Regions from separate parts of the Paraglaciecola sp. G1-13 genome, predicted to be linked through region 3. Evidence: predicted binding sites of a transcription regulator. Region 3 holds the regulator's gene; each other region holds the start of a gene.
What was found. The regulator sigma-54, encoded in region 3, starts transcription at its own class of promoters, with help from an activator protein. The targets are predictions, from matches to a motif close to GTTGGCACGNNNNTNGNNT.
Positions count from the first base shown of each region.

Region 1: AC0L6N_RS01655 (PEP-CTERM sorting domain-containing protein) is a predicted target of sigma-54. The motif match lies at 2,300-2,318, and genes of this name have one in related genera.
Region 2: AC0L6N_RS08830 (kinase) is a predicted target of sigma-54. The motif match lies at 2,064-2,082, and genes of this name have one in related genera.

Region 1 is NZ_CM147903.1:379,394-383,683, reverse strand. Features, by position in the region: gene AC0L6N_RS01660 (DNA topoisomerase III) at 1-1,309, shown strand, start outside; gene AC0L6N_RS01655 (PEP-CTERM sorting domain-containing protein) at 1,416-2,234, opposite strand; gene AC0L6N_RS01650 (DMT family transporter) at 2,762-3,736, opposite strand; gene AC0L6N_RS01645 (AraC family transcriptional regulator) at 3,839-4,290, opposite strand, start outside.
Region 2 is NZ_CM147903.1:2,097,272-2,101,561, forward strand. Features, by position in the region: gene AC0L6N_RS08820 (molybdenum cofactor guanylyltransferase) at 1-622, opposite strand, end outside; gene moaA (GTP 3',8-cyclase MoaA) at 642-1,610, opposite strand; molybdenum cofactor riboswitch at 1,604-1,786, opposite strand; gene AC0L6N_RS08830 (kinase) at 2,160-3,050, shown strand; gene AC0L6N_RS08835 (HAD-IIB family hydrolase) at 3,043-3,867, shown strand; gene AC0L6N_RS08840 (glycosyltransferase family protein) at 3,929-4,290, shown strand, end outside.
Region 3 is NZ_CM147903.1:204,119-208,408, reverse strand. Features, by position in the region: gene rapZ (RNase adapter RapZ) at 1-97, opposite strand, end outside; gene ptsN (PTS IIA-like nitrogen regulatory protein PtsN) at 100-543, opposite strand; gene hpf (ribosome hibernation promoting factor) at 559-846, opposite strand; gene AC0L6N_RS00905 (RNA polymerase factor sigma-54) at 872-2,365, opposite strand; gene lptB (LPS export ABC transporter ATP-binding protein) at 2,488-3,213, opposite strand; gene lptA (lipopolysaccharide transport periplasmic protein LptA) at 3,213-3,734, opposite strand; gene lptC (LPS export ABC transporter periplasmic protein LptC) at 3,775-4,290, opposite strand, start outside.

The sequences.
Region 1 (4,290 bases), 180 kb from region 3:
TGCAGAAATAGCCCAGTTTGAATCGAAACCCTTCTATGAAGTCATGGCGACGCTCGCCACTCAAACCGAGCAACCAGCCCAAACGTTCACAGCAAAATGGCAGCCAAGTGCAGCTTGCGAGCCTTACCAGGATGAAGAAGGTCGCGTGATTGTTAAGAAACTCGCAGAAACCGTGGTCAATAAAACGCGGGGCCAACCGGGTGTCGTTGAGTCTTATACGGTGAAGGATAAACAAAGTCCGCCCCCCCTGCCCTATAACCTGTCGGCGCTGCAAATTGATGCGTCGAAACGCTTTAACTTGTCACCTAAGGCAGTGTTGACTGTGTGCCAGTCTTTGTACGAGCGTCACCAGTTAATCACCTACCCCCGCTCTGATTCGCGTTATTTACCCATGGAGCATTTCAGCGAAGCGACAAAAGTATTAAGCGCCATTAAAGCCAATGCGCCAGAGCAGCAGAGTGCCGTGGATAATGCGAATAGTAAATTAAAATCAAAAGCATGGAACGATAGCAAAGTAGATGCTCACCATGCGATTATTCCCACCTCCCGCAACAAGGCCATATCAAGCTTAAGTGACGATGAGGCGAAAATTTATCAATTGATTGCCACCCAGTACATTATGCAGTTTTATGGCCCCCATAAGTATCAAGAACAAGTAGCCGTGGTGACGATCGCTGGGGGGACCTTTGTAGCTAAAGCAAAAGCCACCACAGATAAAGGCTGGTTGGTATTAACCAAGCAAAACGGCGTAGCGACACCAGAGAACAGCCAAACAAAAAACGAACCTGCATTACCCACCTTGGTGAAAGGCCAAGCGCTCGATTGTGTTGACTCTCAGCTAGTGGAAAAGCAAACCTCGCCCCCTAAACACTTCACCGAAGCGACCTTACTTGCCGCCATGACAGGCATCGCCCGCTATGTACAGGACGCTAACATCAAGAAAATTCTTAAAGACACAGACGGTTTAGGCACAGAGGCAACCAGAGCCTCGATTATTGATTTATTGTTTAAACGACAGTTTATGCAAAAAAGTGGCAAGGAAATACACGCCACACCCACGGGCAAGGCGCTGATATATGCCCTGCCCAGCGAATCAACCCAACCCGATATGACCGCTATATGGGAAGCCAATTTGGATAAAATTTCCCAACGTAAAATGCGTTATCAAGATTTTATGCAACCTCTGACACACACCATTGGTGAGTTAATTAACGCCAGTCAGCGCATCGATACCAGTCAGTTCGCAGGCCTTGCCTCAACCAAACCTGCGTACAAAAAGAAGTGGCGTAAGAAGAAAAAGGCCAGTTAGTATGCTTCTCTATAAAAGCCGCTAGCGCATAGTGACGCTAGCGGTTTCTTATGTTTTGCAGATGCCGCAAAATAGCAATCCGCAAATGTTAATCACAGAATTATGACTATTTACGACGACGTAACGCGATGCCGAATAAACCTAGCGCTAGCAAAGCTAACGAGCCAGGAGCAGGTACGTTGGTTGCGTCAGGAGTTGTGGTTACGTTAGTTGGTGTAATGCCATTGGCAAAAACGGTAGCTGAGCCTTCAACGTCTAATATCCCATACAAATATGAGCGAGGTCCATCGCCGTAGAATTTGAATCCCCCCCAGCTTTGACCATATTCTAATGCACCATCAAAGTAGCTATACCAATTCAACGTATTTTCTCCGTCCTCAAAGAAGTCATCAATATCCCCGTACAAATCTTGAGCGGTATTCACTTCATCTTCATAACCGTATAATTTTTGTGTTTGCCAATTAGAGGCATCGATCGTCATCGCATTGTAGCTGACGTATTGATTTCCAACCCAAGCATCAAGTTCTTCATCAATCCATGCGACGGTGTCCACATTGGTTATACCAAAACCCACTAATGTACTGTTCTCTAGATTATTGGTCACTGTGTATGTTCCAACCCCTTTACCTGCATAATCAGGTTCGATGTCACCATCATCACCACCACCGCAAGGTATTGGGGAAAGAATAGTATCATCACAAATTATCCCTAAAGTTGGCGAGTCAAGACGTTGCACAATATTACTTCGCTCAGAGTTTAGCGCGGTGCTTGCCTCAGAATTTACCTCAGAACTTGGCTCAAACGTTTCGGTAAAATAAATACCGTTCAGGTTATCCACATCATCGATCAGTGAGGCATTAGCATGAACGCTAGATAAAGTGAGACCAAGAACTAGGAATATTTTATTTAAAGATATCAATTTCATTACTGCTTCCATATGAATTATAAGTACTTTTTAAGTGCATCGGGATAATTTGACGCGACGGCCCTGAGCAATAAACTAGCCAATAAATAAAATTACTATAAATCAACAGCTTACACAAAACTCCATTTTGTAGTGTAAAGAAGTCCGACAAGTTAAATAAATGATTATTATAGGTATTTATTAAATAAAGCTATTTACTATGACCAATCTAGAGTTAGGAATATTAAATTCCAAACTATCGTTTCTTGGATACCTCAACTGCATATTAAATGCTTTTCAAAAGATTACCTGATATGGCGTGACGAGCCTTATGTGATGCTATGACATATAACCACCATAGGGATGGCTTTCCTGCTTCTGACAATTGATTACATAGGTTGATGGGCGTTTTGGTTATATTTTCACTGCAGTTAAGACACTGTGAGTTTCAGTGAACAGTATTGCATCAAATTTGAAATTTCATATATATGAAATTTCAAATTTAATTCTAGAAAGTCCATTCAGAACTAGATGTAAGCGCGTCAGACTCAAGCTGTAGCACTGCTCTTCATAGCAACAGTAGCGACCGGTTGTTTCTCGGTTGCTTGAATGAGTAAGCACAGCATAATCAATAACATACCAAACCAGCCCAGCGGTGAAATCACCTCACCGACAATCAGTACGGCCAGTATTGCTGCTACCACTGGCTCCATTAAGGTAAGCAACGAGGCGCTACTCGCTTTAATATGGCGCAAGCCATACCCAAAGGCGATATAGCCTAACGTCATGGGGATCAACGCCATATACAATGATACAAGGGCATTACCTGGAGAGCTAAACAAGTTATCCCCAGTGAAGAATAACGACGGTAACAATACCATAGCGCCTAACCCAAAAATACTTCCCATGGCAGCTTGTGAATGCACGCCCTTGTCGATCATGGTGCGCGCGGCCCAAGAGTAAAACGCATACGTTAGGCCGGCTAATAATCCTAATGCAATCCCCCATACTTGCCTCTGCTGGGCAGCTTGCTCTTCTGACGCTCCATTAAACGCTATTTCAGTCGCGTGCGGTTCGCCATAAGCAAGCAACGCGATCCCAATCAAGCCAATCAGAACACTGATCAACCAGCGCTTCGTTAGATGAAACGCTTTGCTAAAAAGACACTCCAACAAGGCAGCAAATAAAGGCGCACTAGCAATGGAAACAACCGTACCTACCGCCACACCCGCCATGCGCATGGAACTATAAAATGCCAATGGATAAATCGCCAAAGCCAATGCACTCAAGAGCAGTAGTGTTTTTTGTTGCAACAGGTTGGCTACATTAGCTTTTAGTTTACGACGGGCTAATATAGCTAGCATCATTCCCCCCACACCCATCGCAAAAGCCCCTATCCCTAATGGGCTGATACCGGGTGCGAAGCTTGCTGCCACGCCTGTTGTGCCCCAGAGCACAGAAGCAAATAAAATAGCCATTACTCCGTATTGATATTGAGTAAAGCCTCCGCGCATCGCCAACATTTTCCTATTCCGTGTTGAGCAAATCGTGAGAGAAGCATAAACAATTGGCAAACTGATTACTTTGCCAAAAAGACGCAAGGCTTGTTTAAAAAGACGTGATTATTAGGTTTGTGCAAATGCCCGAGGCGATAACCCAGTGTACACAGAGAAACGCCGACTAAAGGCCGAAAGGTCGCCATAGCCCACTTTTTCAGCCACAAGCTGCACTGGCAAGTCAGTATGCGCTAACAAGGCTTTGGCCTTTTCCATTCGAAGCCCAGTAATGTACTGCTGAGCACTCATGGAAAAGCTGGCTTTAAAGCGCTTTTTGAATTGCGTTGGGCTTAAGCAAGCCAGCGCGGATAGCGTATCAATGCTCATAGGCTGTTCAAGATGTTCATTGATCCAGCCTTGTACTATACGCATTTGTTTATCAAGGGTATGCATTGCCCGTTGCTGACTCAGCAACATACTAAAAACATCGAGAATAGAATGCTCAATACCGCTATCGATCTGATGCTGTAATTGCTTTTCAACAAACAATAAAAAACTCATCAAAGGCGGGGAAATAGAAA
Region 2 (4,290 bases), 1.9 Mb from region 3:
GATGAATATCACCAGGAATAGCTATTGCATTGGCGTGATTTTTTTCAAACATATTAAATAAAGACAATGATTTACCTTCGCGCAATACACATTCTAAAGATGTAAATAAGTCAGTTTTACATGGGATGTAAACAGGTAAATTAAACCCTGTGAAATGCACGATCACGTCGCTTTGCGTGCCCACAGATACCAATGCTTTCAATGTGTTTGGAGTGACATTTGGCATGTCTACCGGCAACACTAATAGTCCCATGGCCTGTTGCACATCATCACCACTACGTTCGGTAACTTGCCCAGGATGTCGCTCAGCGAGATAGCTCATCCCAGCGTGAACCCCCGCTAAAGGGCCACAATCTGGATAAATATCATGGATATGCTCAGGCTCTTTGCCACTCACTAATACAGTCCCTACTCCGGCATGGGTTAATAGATCTTGTGCATGACTGAGTAAGGTTTGATTTGTGTCTTTAAGCCGAAGCAGGCTTTTATCTTGCCCCATGCGCGATGACAAACCGCCCGCGAGCACCAAGCCAAAGATGCCAATGCTGTAGTCATCAGGCGATACCGACGTTGATGAGCTTTCGCTCACATCAATCGTCGTGTTAACTTGATTAACGTACATGAAATAAGCGGTTCAAGTGTTAGCCGCCCAGCATTGCAAGGTGCTTAGTGGCGCCAGTATAACCATCATGCAGGAAGTGAGTGGATTTTTTATCTCCTAGGAGTGTCCTTAACTCTTCTTGTAAACGCTGGGTATCATCGTCAGCAATATACTCACGTATATCAAGGCCCTGTTCACTGAACAAACACAGGTGCAGTTTACCCAAGGCTGAAATTCTAAGGCGGTTACAGCTCGCGCAGAAGTCTTTGCTATAGGGCATAATAAGACCAATACGCCCCTTATAGTCAGGGTGAGCAAACTCTTGCGCTGGCCCCGCGGCTTTATCGCGAATAATTTGCTGCCATCCCTCACTGATAAGTTGCTCTTTAATGGGCAAACCAGAGGCGTGGTTCTTATCAAAAAACAATTGATTATCACCGGTTTGCATTAATTCTATAAAGCGCAACGTAATTGGGGTTGTTTTGATCCACTTTAAGAACGCGGATAACTCATGCTGGTTAAAGTGGCGCATCAAAACAGCATTGACTTTCACTGTCACCCCAAGCTCTAAGGCTCTATCAATTCCGCGCAGAATAACATCTAGTTTATCGTGGCCAGTGATAGACGCGAACATACGGGGGTCCAAGCTGTCAATACTGACATTCATTTGTGTCAGGCCAGCTTCTACCCAGCTGTCGATATGATCAGGTAATTTATAACCATTCGTCGTGATCGCGACCTGCTTGATGCCCGGGGTATTTGCGCAGGCACGAATGGCTTCTGGCAAATCTTTTCGTAGCGAAGGCTCGCCACCCGTTATACGAATTTTGCTGGTGCCTAGTTTCGCAAAGGCACCTGCAATGCGTTTAATTTCAATCAGAGACAAGAAATCCCTGTCGGTATCGCACTGATACCCATCAGGTAGACAGTACTCACAACTAAAATTACACACATCAGTAATGGACAGCCGCAGGTAATGAAACCGGCGACCAAATTTATCTTGCAACATATTCACTAACACCTTTCCAAATTGAAGTTGCCGGGCCTTATCGCCTTGGCACTTACGGGGAGGCTGTTTGATTTCTCTCACAACCCTGGCGAATGACACATTCTTGCGAACGCACTTCGCGGCCAACATACCTTGTCTTCTGATTTAGGTATGAAGGCTCGGAGTTAAACCACCTGTATATCTACTTTATTAATTTCGACCCACTATTTTTACCACACTTAGGGCGCTTAAAGCTATTAGCGCTGAGTTTAACCAGCATAATAGTTGTGTACAAATATGTATGTGACACTCATCACCCCGGCGCAAAGACGAAGTCTGTTTAGCGCGTGCGTTTTTTAGCGTTATATCCCTACCTCACTATATTAACGCAATAGAGACTCACTGCGCTTTTCACATCTTAAAATTCATGCCGCTTAGCCCAGAAATAGCAGCCAAGCATACTCATTGATAGTGATTGGCATGTATGTTGATTGCTTAGATGTGTCATAGCATATTAAATATGGTTAATGAGCAGCAACATTGGTGCATAACAAGGGAGAGAACGTAAATATGTTAACCGAATTTACTGATAAACATCAGTTAAGTAAGGACTTTTTACACGATGCAAGAAAATGGTACATACCGCTTGCTGAAAACATCGCCAAGCACCAATCTGGTGCATGCGCGCCCTATTTTTTAGGCATCAATGGATGCCAAGGGTCTGGTAAATCAACATTATCCGAGTTTCTGGCCAGTTACCTTACACAAGAGCATGGTTTAAAAGTGGTTGTCATGTCACTTGACGACTTTTATCTAGATCAATCCCAGCGCAATGCTATTGCCGTCAAGGTGCACCCACTATTCAAAACACGCGGTGTGCCAGGCACACACGATATAGCATTAGCGTCACAGGTACTTTCATCGCTACACAGCGGCGTTGCCACATCAATCCCTCGGTTTAATAAAGCCGATGACAATCCCGCTCCGGTGAGTCAATGGCAACAGATTGACGAACAGGTAGATGTGGTTATTTTTGAAGGTTGGTGCTGGGGCGTTGAAGCACAGAATGAGGCACAACTTATCGCTCCCATCAATGCCCTTGAAGACGAACAAGATGAGACGGGTGTGTGGCGCCGATTCGTTAATAAACAATTGGCGCAAAACTACGTACCACTTTATGCGAACATGGATTATTGGGTGATGCTCAAGGCACCTTCTTTTGAGAGCGTCTATGCGTGGCGATTGGAACAAGAGCACAAATTACATGCCTCCCTCTCGACCGCAGATTCTAGTACTGGAAGCAAAGTAATGAGCGATGAGCAAGTGTTAGCCTTCATACAATATTATCAACGCCTAACTGAACATGGTTTATCAACGCTGCCACAAAAATGTGACCTCGTGTTCAGTTTAAATTCAGCGCGCAGAATCACTGCACTTACACGAAGAGGTGTTCATGCTTAAACAGTTACTCGTGTTTACCGATATGGATGGCACATTGTTGGATCATAACACTTACAGTTATGCGCCAGCACTGAACATGCTGGATATCCTTAGAAGCAAACACATTCCAGTCATCCCTACCACAAGCAAAACCAAAGCAGAATTAGACTCTCTTATGGCAGAGCTAAAACTTAATGGTCCACTTATCGTAGAAAACGGCGCTGCGGTTTTTATCCCTCAGCATTTAATGAAGACACAGCCCGAAGGTACAAAGAGCATAGAAGGCTTTTGGGTCAAAGAATTTGCTCAACCTCGCTCGCATTGGCTGGCATTAATTGCCAGTGTTGAAAGTGACTTTTCAGGAGAGTTTTTGCAGTTTTCTACCATGGGCGAGCAACAACTCATAGAGCACACCGGACTTAGCCCTAATAATGCAAAGCTGGCCAACACCCGTATGTTTAGTGAGCCCGTTAAATGGCTCGGGTCGCCAGATAGAAAGCGCGAGTTTGTCACTCAGTTGCAGCAACTGGGTGCTACCGTGTTGCAAGGCGGTCGCTTTCTTGGTGTGTCAGGACTATGCGATAAAGGAATTGCCTTGCAATGGTTAGTCACGGCATTCCAACGTCATATTGGGCACAGTGCAACTTTGAGTGTCGCGTTAGGCGATAGCAACAATGATGTGGCTATGCTGGAAGCCAGTAACATTGCGGTACGTATTAAATCACCCACCCATTCGTTTCCACCACTTGAGAGAACAACAGGTGTCTACGATAGTACATTAGAAGGACCTTCAGGCTGGACTGAATGTTTATCTAAAATTCTGATCAATGAAAGTTAGTATAAAGCTCAACTTTTATTAATTTACTTATTATTTTTATCCTAGAACCAAAGGAATCATCATGGCTGACTTTTATCAAAACGGCATTGTTACCACATTACATAACTTATCTGAAAGACCCGTTGAAGATTTAGAAAAAGAACTAGTGAGTTTTGCTAGGAGGCGTCCGATGGCGCTCATATTACCTTCATTGTTTTCTGAGCTAGAAGGAGAGGCGTTACCGCATATTGTTTCAGAGATTTCTAAAGTCCCCTACCTTTCTCAAGTCGTTATCGGCTTAGACCGAGCAGATAAAGAACAATATAGGCATGCACTGGGCTTTTTCGACAAACTTGGACAGAACCACCGTATCTTGTGGAATGACGGACCTCGTCTCAAAGCGTTGGACGAAGAGCTAGCTCAAATGGGCCTTGCGCCAAAAGA
Region 3 (4,290 bases):
GGATATTATCAACGCAGTAATAGCCTAAATCTTCCAGTGAACGTAAAACGATGGACTTCCCTGAGCCTGAACGCCCACTGATGATAATAAGCTTCATAATTAACTGAGTACCTGAAATAATTCTTGGTCTGTGGTTGCACTGCGCAAACGATTTAAAATATCTTTATCAACGAATTTTTTGGCTATCGCCGACAAGGTTTGTAGGTGCTCTTGGGCCTTTTCCTCTGGTACTAAAATAGCAAAGAAGATATCCACTGGCATGTTATCGATGGCGTCATACTGGACCGGAGGTTGGCACGTTACAAGCACGCCTAGGGCTGACTCTAGCCCTTTTATACGGCCATGTGGTAGTGCTATACCACCACCAATGCCCGTACACCCCATTTTCTCGCGCCCCGCTAAACTGGATAAAATGGTCGCTTGGTCTACTTCAACAAGGTGCTCAGATGCCAATTGACTAATAAGCTCTAAAATGCGCTTTTTGCTGGACCCCTGAACTGCGCATACGACGCAGTCAGGGTGAAGAATATTTGATATTTCCATTATTTACCTGATGGGTTAATGGCGTTTAGCTTTTTCTTTATGCTTGATAACTTGCCGATCGAGTTTATCGATTAGGCCATCTATTGCCGCATACATGTCGTTGTGTTCCATGGTGGCAAATACATCTGCCCCATTCAAATGTATTGTCGCTTCCGCTTTTTGGTTGAGCTTTTCTACATTGAGAATGACGTGAACATTGTTGATCTGATCGAAGTGTCGCTCGAGCTTGGTAAATTTAGTATCGACATAATCTTTTAGTGAATCGGTTACATCCACATGGTGACCAGTAATATTAATTTGCATATCGCCTCTTCCTTCTTTAATCAGCCTACAATAGGCTTTTTCGTTGGTTCGACGGGGGTATCATCAGAGATTCCCGGTACTTTGCTATTGTTCGCCGAGCGACCATGATGCCTTGATCGGCCAACAATTGAGCAATCTTGCTGTCACTTAGCGGCTTGCTTGGTTTTTCAGCTGCGACCAGCTTTTTAATCAATGCGCGTATCGCCGTTGACGAGCACTCTCCGCCTGTCTCAGTTGCAACATGGCTCGAGAAGAAATATTTCAGCTCAAATATACCTCTAGGGGTATGCATATATTTTTGGGTGGTAACACGAGAAATTGTAGATTCATGCATATCCACCATTTCGGCTACGTCATTTAGTACCATAGGCTTCATCATCTCAGGCCCATGTTCAAAGAAGCCCATTTGCTGCTGTACTATACAGTTTGACACTTTCAATAAGGTATCGTTTCGGCTCTCAACACTTTTAATAAACCATTTGGCTTCTTGCATGTGTGAGCGAATAAATTGACTATCACTGGTGTTTTTCGCGCTACGACTCATTGCAGCATACTGTTGATTAACGTTCAATTTGGGTAGGCTGTCTGGGTTAAGCTCTACTGTCCAACGGCCATTTTTCTTACTCACTGACACATCAGGTATAACGTATTCTGCTTCACCTTTGATCAAGGCGCTGCCTGGACGCGGATTGAGCGTTTTAAGTAAACGCATGACCTCACGCAAATCATCCTCTTTAAGGCGAGATTTACGCATCAAAGTACGGTAATCCTTGCTTGCCAAAAGGTCGGCATAGTCCCCAATCAAGGTCTTCGCTTCTTCTAACCAGGGTGTATCAGGAGCAAACTGACGCAATTGCACTAGCAAGCATTCTTGTGGTGTACGAGAGCCAGACCCAATTGGGTCGAACATTTGAATACGCTTAAGTACGCATTCCACTTCATCGAGCTCTATTTCTTCATCATCCATGCTGGCCAGAACGTCTTCAGCGCTCATGGTCAAATAACCAGACTCATCGATAGAATCAATGATCGCTGTCGCAATCGCGACATCGGTATCACTAAAATGGGTTAAACGCATTTGCCACAGCAAATGATCTTGAATGTTATCTGTGGTTTCGCCTTGAAAGATCTGTTCGTCATCACCGCCGGCACCACTGGATATGCTAGAGGCAGGTGCGGAAGAAGCGCTGATGTACTCATCCCAAGTGGTATCCGTAGGTAAGTCTTCTGGGATTTCGTTTTTCTCGAACGCTTCACTTGAGTCTAAGTTGTCACTGCTGGTATCAACTATTTCATTGGTATCTTTAGAAGACGGGTCGAGGGAATTGTCATTTAACGCACTATCGCCGGATTCCTGATCCGTAGGCTCTTCAACTTCCAACAGCGGGTTGGAATCCAAGGCTTCTTGAATTTCTTGCTGTAAATCTAACGTAGACAATTGCAACAAACGAATAGCTTGCTGTAACTGTGGCGTCATAGTGAGTGATTGACTAAATTTTAATTGTAAAGAGGGTTTCATTTACTTCTTTATTCTGTCCGTTGCAAACTAAAAAATATGCTGTGGTTGATTCGATTGACTGTAAATGTCTCACCAAGCGCCTGAGTATAATCTCGATAAAATGAGCGGCTTTTTCAGCTTAACTATAGCCTGAATTGTTCGCCTAGGTATACATCTCTTACACGTTGATCACTTAATACTTCTTCTGCCGTGCCAGAAGCGATGAGTTCACCATGACTAACAATGTAAGCTTTCTCACACACATCGAGTGTCTCTCTTACATTGTGGTCGGTTATCAAAACACCAATACCACGGTCACGTAAATGTTGAATAATTTTTTTAATATCATTAACTGAAATAGGATCAACACCGGCAAACGGCTCATCGAGCAGAATAAATTCTGGATCGGCTGCCAGTGCCCGCGCTATTTCTACCCGGCGGCGTTCACCTCCAGACAAACTCATACCAGCACTGTTACGAATATGATTTATATTGAACTCATCGAGTAATGAATCCGCTTGCTGTTCTCTTTGTTCTGCACTGAGCTCTTTGCGTGTCTGCAAGATAGCCATCAAGTTTTGATAGACTGTCAGTTTTCGAAAAATAGAGGCTTCTTGGGGTAAGTAACCAATCCCTAAACGAGCGCGCATATGCATGGGCTGTAGGGTAAGATCTTGCTGATCAATACTGATTTCTCCCTTATCTAAGGGAACCAAACCGACAATCATATAAAACGTGGTTGTTTTACCTGCACCGTTTGGACCAAGTAAACCGACAATCTGGCCAGTGGACACTTCTAGACTGACATCACGCACAACTTGACGCGATTTATAGGATTTAGCCAAATGCGAGGCTTTTAACGTCGCCATTATGGAGTTTCATCCTGTTTTGGTTTGACTTCAGCATCACTGGACTTTTTCGCGTCAGTTTGCTTTTTACTGCTCGCTGATTTCTTAGCTGGTTGAAAAATAGTCGTAACTCGTCCGCTATTTTCACTCTCGCTCTCTCCTTGCGCGACAATTTGTTCAAGTTCCATGTTAAACACTATCGACTCACCTTTTACACTGCTATTGTTCTGCTTCAGCTGTGCATCGCCTTCTAAGGTTAGTGTGCGTAAATCTCTGCGATATTCAATGCGATTGGCTGATGCCTCAATACTGCCCCCTTGCTCTTGTTGTTGAGAGTATTTAGCCGGGCTACCCGTCGCGATGAAAACTTCGTTACCTTCGCCTTTACTCGCGTCGACTTCTACTTCATCGGCATACACATTCAAACTACCTTGATTGATGTGCACGTCTTCTCGAAAGATAGACTTTTTAGTTTTACCGTCCCCGAACTGAAACTTCGAGTCCACTTTTATCGCTTGCGTGAAATCTTCTTTGCCAGCCATGCTTAATGGGGAAAATGCTAATGTTGCTAAGGCAACTAAGCTAAGGCTGAGGTTGATAAATGGTTTGCACATGATCAAGTAGCTCATATTGTTGGGTCGTTAAATTGGCTTTAAAACCGTTACTGTTGATGACATAGTGCTGGCCAAATATTTTTACTGGTTGGTCAGACACCATGGTTTTATCGATCAAGTTTATCTCGATGAAGTCCGTGCGAATGCTACGAGCAAATCCTTGCTCATCTTGATTACGTATCTCGACATTATTCTCTAATTGGATCCGATTGTCTTCATACAAAGTACCGTCTTTGGCTGATACCTGCCAAGGCGCAGTCTGTGACGCAACAAATATCGTGTATTGAGGCTCTTTGAATAAAGTAAAACCGAGCAAATCAAAGTGTTCCATTTTAGTAGCAAAGACCTGATGGCTCAAACGGCCGTCTTTATCAAATAGAGTGCTTAGCATTTCACTTGCTTGGTAGTTTGGTTGCCAAGCAGATTCGGTTTCAGTTTGCGGTATCAAGTCTTCATCAGCTAGCCAGTCGGGTAAGTTGATGGC